Regions from separate parts of the Desulfitobacterium elongatum genome, predicted to be linked through region 3. Evidence: riboswitches for the same ligand, from Rfam matches in the RefSeq annotation. Region 3 holds a riboswitch; each other region holds the start of a gene.

The links. A riboswitch is a leader RNA that binds a small molecule or an ion and turns the genes downstream of it on or off. The one in region 3 is predicted to bind S-adenosylmethionine.
Region 1: another riboswitch for S-adenosylmethionine. It lies ahead of ACZ42W_RS17495 (PLP-dependent transferase); the one in region 3 lies ahead of metH (methionine synthase).
Region 2: another riboswitch for S-adenosylmethionine. It lies ahead of thiS (sulfur carrier protein ThiS); the one in region 3 lies ahead of metH (methionine synthase).

Annotation. Positions count from the first base shown of each region.
Region 1 is NZ_AP038772.1:3,692,730-3,695,858, reverse strand. It holds gene ACZ42W_RS17500 (trigger factor) at 1-387, shown strand, start outside; gene ACZ42W_RS17495 (PLP-dependent transferase) at 572-1,738, opposite strand; SAM riboswitch class I at 1,805-1,907, opposite strand; SAM riboswitch class I at 2,042-2,138, opposite strand; gene larE (ATP-dependent sacrificial sulfur transferase LarE) at 2,464-3,129, shown strand, end outside.
Region 2 is NZ_AP038772.1:3,748,647-3,751,775, forward strand. It holds gene ACZ42W_RS17765 (4Fe-4S binding protein) at 1-296, opposite strand, end outside; gene ACZ42W_RS17770 (M67 family metallopeptidase) at 321-734, opposite strand; gene ACZ42W_RS17775 (HesA/MoeB/ThiF family protein) at 747-1,559, opposite strand; gene thiS (sulfur carrier protein ThiS) at 1,604-1,813, opposite strand; SAM riboswitch class I at 1,946-2,046, opposite strand; gene ACZ42W_RS17785 (4Fe-4S dicluster domain-containing protein) at 2,540-3,129, opposite strand, start outside.
Region 3 is NZ_AP038772.1:3,889,648-3,892,776, reverse strand. It holds gene ACZ42W_RS18445 (PAS domain S-box protein) at 1-863, shown strand, start outside; gene ACZ42W_RS18440 (hypothetical protein) at 885-1,061, shown strand; SAM riboswitch class I at 1,149-1,273, shown strand; gene metH (methionine synthase) at 1,390-3,129, shown strand, end outside.

The DNA.
Region 1 (3,129 bases), 200 kb from region 3:
CGCATGCAGATGGGACCGCAAGTCATGGAAAACTACATGAAATCTTCTGGCCGCACAATGGACGATCTCAGAAAAGAAGTCCGCCCCCAGGCTGAAACAACGGTTAAAAAGAACCTGCTTCTCAATGCCATCGCCGAAAAGATTTCACCCGAAGTCACCGAAGAAGACATTAAAGAAGCCATCTCCAAACAACAGGGTTCTTTCATGGGACTCACTGCTGATTATGAAACACGCCGCAAGAGTATTGAGGGGATACCTGGGGCCTTAGATCAGATTAAGCATTCCATACGACTAGAAAAGGTTGCCGACTATATTGTTACCAAAGCTATCCTTTACGAAAATAAACCCACGAATATTATGAACGAACTTCCCGAGTATTTGAAATAAATCTTATAACTTAATAGGCAAACTAAAGTTTACCTCACAAGTAGTAAGGACAGCCGGATTCTGGCTGTCCATTGATTTTATCGATTACAATAAAGCTTCAAAATCATGGATCACTTGATAGATGGGGGTACTTACAGCACCTATGAAGGGATCACGGTCTGCCGCATCGTGTAATAATCGGGTATTAAAACCTTGTTGTTTCATTATAATTCTCTCGTTTTAAAGATTGCTCTAAGTCGATAATTAAATCTTCAACCCCCTCAATTCCAACCGATAAGCGCAGGAGGCGGTCATCCACCCCAAGTCGCTCGCGGACTTCCTGTGGAATATCTGCATGAGTTTGGGTGGACGGGTAAGTGATTAAGGATTCAACACCGCCAAGACTTTCGGCATAGGAAATAATCTGGAGGGATTTCAGAACCTGCGGAATTAAGGTGGCATCTGTCACTCGAAAAGAAAGCATGGCGCCAAACCCGGAGGCTTGCGCCAACTGAGTACAGTATCCAGGGTGGGTCTCGAGACCGGGGTAGTATACGTCTGTTACAGAGGGATGATTAACTAACCATTGGGCAATTTGCTTGGCGTTTTCCTCTTGAGCCTTCATGCGCAGTGCTAAAGTTTTTAGGCCTCTGATCATTAACCAAGAATCTTGGGGACCCAGTATAGCTCCTAGAGAATTTTGCAATCTCGCAAAGCGTGTGGTTAATTCCTCGCCTTTTACGACCACAAGGCCAGCAATGATGTCATTATGTCCTCCCAAATACTTCGTGCCACTGTGGATTACAATATCTGCGCCTAAGTTAAGTGGTTTTTGAAAAAACGGGGTAAGAAACGTGTTGTCCACAATATTCAAGAGTCCGTGTGAATGGGCCAGGGAAGCAATTCCATAAAGATCTGCAATCTTCATTAAGGGGTTCGTCGGAGTTTCAGAAAAAATGGCTTTTGTGTTCGGGAGAATTTGCCTTTCAATCTCTTCAAGGTTGCTGGTATCGACAAAGCTCACCTGTAGTCCGAAGCGGTTGAATACTTCGTTCAGGATGCGATAGGTTCCGCCATAAAGATCCTCTGTGACGATGAGATGATCCCCTTGGGAAAATAAGCTTAGAATGGTGGTTATGGCTCCCATGCCCGAGGAAAAAGCATAACCTTTTGTTCCTTCTTCTAAGCGAGCAATGGCATCTTCAAGCACTTGACGTGTTGGGTTGGCGGTACGGGAATAGTCAAACCCAGTACTTTCACCTAAACCTGGATGAGCAAAGGTTGATGAATTGTAGATTGGAAAGCTGATCGCCCCCTTGGGGTCTATACGATTTCCGATTTGTGCAAGTTCAGTTAAAATGTTCAATTCTATTTCCTCCTTGATAAGCTTGAAGATATAAAAACAAACCTCTCTTCAGACAGAAAAGAGGTTTGTTTTCTCTCATCTGTTAGGATTGTCATCCTACAGGAATTAGCACCATGCTTTAATCGCTGGTTGCCGAGCATCATCGGGCCAGTCCCTCCGCCACTCTGGATAAGAGCAGATATTCAGTTCAATATTTTTTCGTGTTGAGAAATGCGAGGAAAAACTCGCTTCTGATTAATTTAACCTTAGTGAAACTTCCCAAGAAAATGAAAACGACCTCAAAAAGAGGTCGTGGTTTTACTTCACGTCCTCTTATCTTCGAACAAGGTTCTCTGGAATTAGCACCTCGCATAATGCAGGTTGCCGGGCTTCATCGGGCCAGTCCCTCCGCCACTCTTGATAAGAGTTGTCAGATATTTAATTGTTGGAATCAACCAGATATCAAAATCTTATCGTATATGATAATCTAATGAGTAAGTATTTGCAACAGATATAATCGGGCATATACGGTTGTTTGAGATAAATATAATTGAATATCTTTGTTTTTCTTGATAGGATTATATAGGAGGATTAATTTCCAAGTTGTGGTTTATAGAGATCAGATAATCATATACAATTACAGAAGATCCACAAGTGCAGATGCCTTGAAAGGATTCAGTAAATAATCTATAATCCAAGTATTAAGATTGGAATAGTCGGAGGACATTTCGATACATTCGGAGGGGTTAAGTATGGAATCTAAACTGAATCATTTAAAACAAATCATACGTGAAATGGAATCGGTCATCGTAGCTTTTTCTGGCGGAGTTGACAGCACCTTTCTTTTAAAGGTTGCACATGAAGTCTTAGGTGAAAGATGCCTCGCTATTATTGGCTCATCTGAAACTATGCCTACATCAGACTACACTACCGCTATGAATCAGGTTAAGGTCATCGGGGCTAAACATCAAGTCATAAAGACTGAGGAATTAGCGAAGGCGGAGTTTGTTTCTAATCCCAAAAATCGCTGTTTTCATTGCAAAAACGAATTGTTTTCAAAGCTTCTAAGTATCGCTCGAGAAAAGGAGATTCAATGGGTAGTCGATGGAAGTAATGCGGATGATTTAAAAGATTATCGACCGGGAATGCAGGCTGCTAGAGCATTGGGTGTCCGAAGTCCGTTACAGGAAGCGGGCTTAAGTAAAGATGAAATTCGTCTGCTTTCAAAGGAAATGGGGCTCTCAACATGGGACAAACCCTCAAGTCCCTGCCTCTCCTCACGTTTCCCTTATGGCGAGGAAATAACAATCGAAAAACTACAGCGTGTCGAAAAGGCAGAGACATACTTAAATGAGCTAGGGTTCAGAAATTTGAGAGTTAGACATCATCAGGACATAGCACGTTTGGAAGTTCCCAAA
Region 2 (3,129 bases), 140 kb from region 3:
CATGCCGTAATCGTACGTACACGCGGACCGCAGACACCCACTTGAAGTCCCACCGTTGCCATTTCACGTTTAACTTCTTCGATGTCCTCAAGCTTAATAAAAGGAATCTCTATTCCTTGTCGGGAGGTTAAATGAACATAACCTTGCCCATATTTTTCAGCAATTTCATAAACCTTTTTAAGATGATCCGCCGAGACTTGTCCTCCTACAATCTTTAAACGCATGGAAAACTGGTCTTTTTGGACTTGTCTCATGAGACCGCCAGACTTCAAGGCTTTATAATCAACTTTTGCCATACTCTTTTTCTCCCCTTAACATCATTAGATAAGTTGCAGCACTTCTTCGTTCACTTTCCCCTCATTAATCTTAAAGCTTTTAATCACAGGCTTCTCTTTGTCCTGAAGTGATAAAATAAGATAACTTGCTTCAGGATCGAAGGCTAAACGAATGTCCTCCTGCGAGGGCCTCGAGGGTGTACTGGGATGGCTATGAAAGTTTCCAAGTAGCACCCAACCCTTGCTTCGGATATCCTTAATTGCTGCGAACTGCTCTTGGGGATCCATGGAGAAGTGTTCCGGGCTTTGGTCCACATTCCTAAGGAAATAGACGTTTTCGACGGTCTTTACTTCACCCTCGATCCTGCCTGCAAGTAAACCGCAAGCCTCATTCGGTAGCTTCTCCTGGGCATAGGAAAGGATTTTAGCATAATCTTGTTGCTTTAGAAGAATCGTCATGGTTTTCCACCTCTAGGCTTTAAAATCACATTGTACTTGTTCATAATCAATGAGCTCTGTAATCGTAGGATGTTCGCCACAGACTTCACATTTTGGATTATTAGAGAGTTTAATCTTCCTAAATTCCATGGTTAACGCATCATAGGTGAGTAGATGTCCTGTGAGCAGTTCCCCGATGCCGAGAATATACTTAATTGCTTCTGTCGCTTGGATTGTGCCGATTATTCCTCCCATGACGCCAAGCACTCCGGCCTGTTTACAGGTCGGAACCGCATCTGGTGGTGGTGGATTATGGAAAATACAACGATAGCAAGGACCTTGCCCAGGCACATAAGTCATAGTCTGACCTTGGAATCGAATGATGCCTGCGTGAGAAAAGGGTTTGTTTGATAATACGCAAGCATCATTGATTAAAAACTTGGCTGGAAAATTGTCAGTACCATCAATAATGAAGTCATAATCCTGATCCTTAATGATATCCTGGATGTTTTGAGAGCTCACCCATTCCCGATAGGTTATTACATTAACGTCAGGATTCATCAGGTTGATAGTTTCTTGACCGGAAAGAACCTTCTGTTTCCCGACATCCTGCGTGAAATGTATAATTTGGCGTTGGAGATTAGACAATTCGACGACATCATAATCGACAAGTCCAATTGTTCCGACGCCTGCAGCCGCTAAAAACATAGCCGCTGGAGCGCCCAGTCCACCTGTACCAATAATCAGAACCTTACTGTTTAATAATTTCTTTTGCCCTTTTACCCCGACTTCTTTTAAGATAATGTGTCGCGAATAACGGTCAAGTTGTTCATCAGTAAAAGCCACTCTTTATCCTCTCTTTTCCTTCTGAAATTTTTAGAACTTGATGCTTAGAAGCTTCCGCCTCCCATGAAGTAGAGGAATTCAATCGTATCCTGGTCTTTTACTTTGACCTCATTGAACCGTCCTTGATCAACGAGCTCCTCATTAACCTGTACTGTAACATATTCTGGCATTTGGACCTTTTGAAGTACGAGGAGTTCTTTGATTGTTACTTCTTTCTCTAAATTGACCTCTTTACCATTAACTTTAATAACCATGTGTTTTTCATCCTTTCGCTTATGCTAATCTTCCAGCGTTACCCTTCAATGTGTATACGATTACTAGGTTTTATGGGTAAAGAAAAACCCCTTCTGCTTTCCGTACAAAAGAGGTCTCACTAAAAAGCACCTCTCTTATCTGTCAGAAAAAAATTTCTGTGGAATTGGCACCGTACAAACCGTCGGTTGCCGCAGTTTCAAAGGGCCAATCCCTCCACTGCTCAGGATAAGAGAAAACTAAGTATTCAAATCGATTTAATACGATATTAACTTGTAGATGAATAAATGTCAATACTTACATTTGGAGATTTTCTTCCCGTATTGCCGTTAATCACACTAATTATTCTTTCGAGATATTCTCATTTTTTACAAGTTCACGATGATTATGCCCCGTTTGCTTTTCTTTATTTCCTTTCATCATCATAGGTATCATAAACATCATCATTATGGGACATATAAATGGGACTATGGATATCAGGATATTCCTTGTATTTGGAGATACATTACTACTGATAAATGGTAGAAAAAAAAGAATTAAAAGTGGTGCACCACAACATAATATCATCAGCAACATATGGGACATATGCCCCTTATGCTTCATCTTTTGTTTACCATCATTCTCGTTTTCTTGTTTATTATCACAGCAATTCATCTTTTCACTCCTCACATTAAATAAACGTGCTCTTTTTTATACCCCAGTGTAATATCATAAGTTTTCCTCGCTTATTATTTCTTGACCTCTTTCGGAATGATGACCAACGATGGACCCGTAATTGTAGGCGAAGGCAGGCCGTTCAACTGCCCGAGTACCGCTCTCGGGCTTTTCATTAGTTCACTGAGATCTCCATACTGAAGCGCTTTCACAGGGCAAGCTTTAACACAGGCTGGTTTTTCCCCTTGATCCTGAAGGGTGTAACAAAATTGGCACTTGCAAACTGTTCCCGATTCTTCACCGAATTGGGGTGCATGGTAAGGACAAGCATATAGACAGTATTTACACCCGACACAACGGTTTTTGTCATGAATAACGATCCCATCTTTTTCCCGCTTCTCATAAGCCTTTACTGGACAAACTTGCACACAGGCTGGATCTTCACAATGATTACAGCTCACGGACAAATTATCTTTCTTACCGATAACAAGTTTGCGCCATTGAACCCCTTTCTCCCATTGATAAAGCTTCTTACACGCTTGTACGCAGGCCCCACATAAAATGCATTTCTCTTCATCATACATAAAGCCCAGTTGTTTCTTCCCACCTAAAGCGGATTCATTTGACGAAGCCGGACTGGCCTGGGCAACTTTCCCTGGAACAA
Region 3 (3,129 bases):
TTACATCTTTAATAGACGAAGCGGATCAAGAAAAGATTCAAAAGTGCTTGAGAGAAAATGGCGTAGTTCTTAATTGGGATATAAGAATGACCACAAAATCTGGAAAAGAGAGGATTGGACTTCTTTCTGCAGAAGCGGTTCAAATAGAAACACAGACCTGTTTTCTCATGGTCGTCCAAGATATAACTGAGAAGAAACATATAGAGCGGGAGATGGCACGACTCGAAAGGCTTAATTTAATTGGCGAAATGGCAGCGGGAATAGGACATGAGATACGAAACCCTATGACGACAGTTCGAGGGTATCTGCAGGTTTTTTCAGCCAAAGCGGAGAATTTTATGTATAGAGAAACCTTCCAACTCATGATAGAGGAGCTGGATCGGGCGAATCAAATCATTTCTGAATTCTTGTCACTTAGCCGAGATCGCATCGTAGATTTCAAGGTAGTTAATATTAACACGATTATCAATGTTCTTTACCCACTCATTTATGCACACGCAAATATGGAAGATAAACGTGTAAATATCAGGCTAGGAAATATCCCGGATTCTTACGTAGATGAGAAAGAACTTCGCCAGCTTATTTTGAATCTTACTCGTAATGGCTTAGAAGCCATGTCGGCCGATGGAGTCCTTACGATTTCTACCTATTTAAAGCATGGAAGAGTTGTTCTGATGGTCGAAGACCAAGGGTGTGGTATCCCTAGTGAGATTAGAGAGAAAATTGGAACTCCGTTTTTTACAACAAAGGATAATGGGACGGGTTTGGGCCTGGCCATTTGTTATAGTATTGCTGCAAGGCATAAAGCAACCCTTGATATTCGTTCAAGCCCGAAAGGGACAAAGGTAAGTGTGCAATTTTAAAGGGAAATTAGAAGGGAGACCATGTCGGTCTCTTTTTATGTCGTTGTATCAAGTTTACAAGGTAAGCAACTTATCCCCTTTGATTTCATAGTTGATTTTTCACCGATTCGGGAATGTCACATTGGGAACACTGGATTTCCTTGTGATAACTCTGAGTGGAATCAAGGAGCAGGAGGGTGTGCCCAGTCGGAGAAGTGATATAGTACAGAATTGTACTATTGACAGACTGTTTTGGAACTGTTATTATGAGTTTAACTTTTTATTCGAGATACTAACTCAATAAAACTCTTATCCGGAGTGGTGGAGGGACTGGCCCGATGAAACCCGGCAACCAGCATAAATTCTTTTAAATTGAGAGAATTTAAGTATGGTGCTAATTCCTGCAGAAGGTTACTTCTGGCAGATAAGAGGATTACAAACGATTTTGTGAGCCTCTTCTGTTGTGGAAGAGGCTTTTGCAATTCTACATATTATCTACAGTGCTTAGCTGCACTTTGCAAGTTTGTATATGGAGAGGAAGAATGAGATGAAATCTTTATTTGAAAAGGAACTAGAAAAGAGAATACTCATTCTCGATGGAGCGATGGGAACCATGCTTCAGAGAGCGAACCTAACCGCGAAGGATTTCGGGGGAGATGAATACGAAGGCTGTAATGAAATCTTGAATCTTAACCGCCCTGAGCTCATCCGCTCAATCCATGAAGAGTACCTCGAAGCGGGCGCGGATATTATCGAGACAAATACGTTCGGGGCAACGACCGTGGTTCTCGCGGATTATGCCTTGGAAGAAAAAGATAGTGAACTTAATCGAGTTGCTGCAAAACTAGCTAGAGAAGTAGCTGATTCCTATTCGACGTCGGAAAAGCCACGCTTTGTCGCTGGTTCTATGGGTCCAACGACGAAGAGCCTATCCTTGACCGCTGGAGTAACGTTTGATGGTTTAAGTGAGGCCTATTGCCGTCAGGCGAAAGCCTTGATTGAGGGTGGAGTGGATGTCCTCATTGTCGAGACGGCCCAGGATACACTTAATGTAAAAGCGGCCGGAGTTGGAATTCAAAAGGCTTTTTCTGACTTGGGTCATAAAATTCCGATTATGATTTCGGGAACGATCGAACCTATGGGGACGACTCTTGCAGGACAAAATATTGAAGCCTTCTATATTTCTATTGAACATCTGGATCCGATTACTGTGGGTCTTAATTGCGCAACTGGAGCAGAATTTATGCGTGACCACATCCGTTCGCTTTCTCAATTAGCAAGCTGTGGGGTAAGCTGCTATCCTAACGCCGGGTTGCCGGATGAAGATGGGCATTATCATGAAGAACCGGAAGGGCTTGCTCGGAAAATGGCTGGCTTCGCGGAGCGCGGCTGGCTCAATGTGGCTGGAGGTTGCTGTGGAACGACCCCCGAACATGTCCGGGCCATGGCTGCGGTGCTTAAGGATTATGCTCCTCGTCCACTTTCACAGCGGACGGTGAGTGCTGTATCTGGGCTTGAACCCGTCTATGTCGAAGAGGAGAATCGTCCGCTTATCGTGGGTGAACGGACAAACGTCATTGGTTCGAAGAAGTTTCGAGATCTGATTGCGGAAGGTCGCTATGATGAAGCTTCTGAGATTGCTCGAGCACAAGCCAAGAAAGGAGCCCAAGTCATCGATGTTTGTTTGGCGAACCCGGATCGAGACGAATACACAGATATGTGCGAGTTTTTACCCTATGTTGTAAAAAAGGTTAAGGCTCCTCTCATGATTGACTCAACAGACCCGAAGGTCATGGAACTAGGACTTAAATTCTCACAAGGAAAAACGCTGATTAACTCCATTAACCTGGAGGATGGGTTAACGCGATTCGAGGAAGTTATTCCTCTTCTGAAAAGATACGGGGCTGCTATCGTTGTCGGGACGATTGATGAAAAAGGGATGGCCCTAACCCGAGAAAGAAAGCTAGAGATTGCCAAAAGGGTTTATGGATTGATGACCGAATATGGTGCCTCAACACAAGATATCATTTTTGACACACTTACCTTCCCTGTTGCGACAGGAGACGAAACCTACCTGGGTTCGGCTAAAGAGACGATTGAAGGAATTCGGCTCATTAAGCAGGAGTTCCCTGAGTGCAAAACTATTCTAGGAGTTAGCAATGTTTCCTTTGGCTTACCAGCAGCCGGGAGGGAAGTCTTGAATGCCGTCTTTTTGTATCATGCGACAAAGGCAGGCTTGGATTATGCCCTCGTGAATGCGGAGAAGCTTCAGCGGTATGCGTCCATC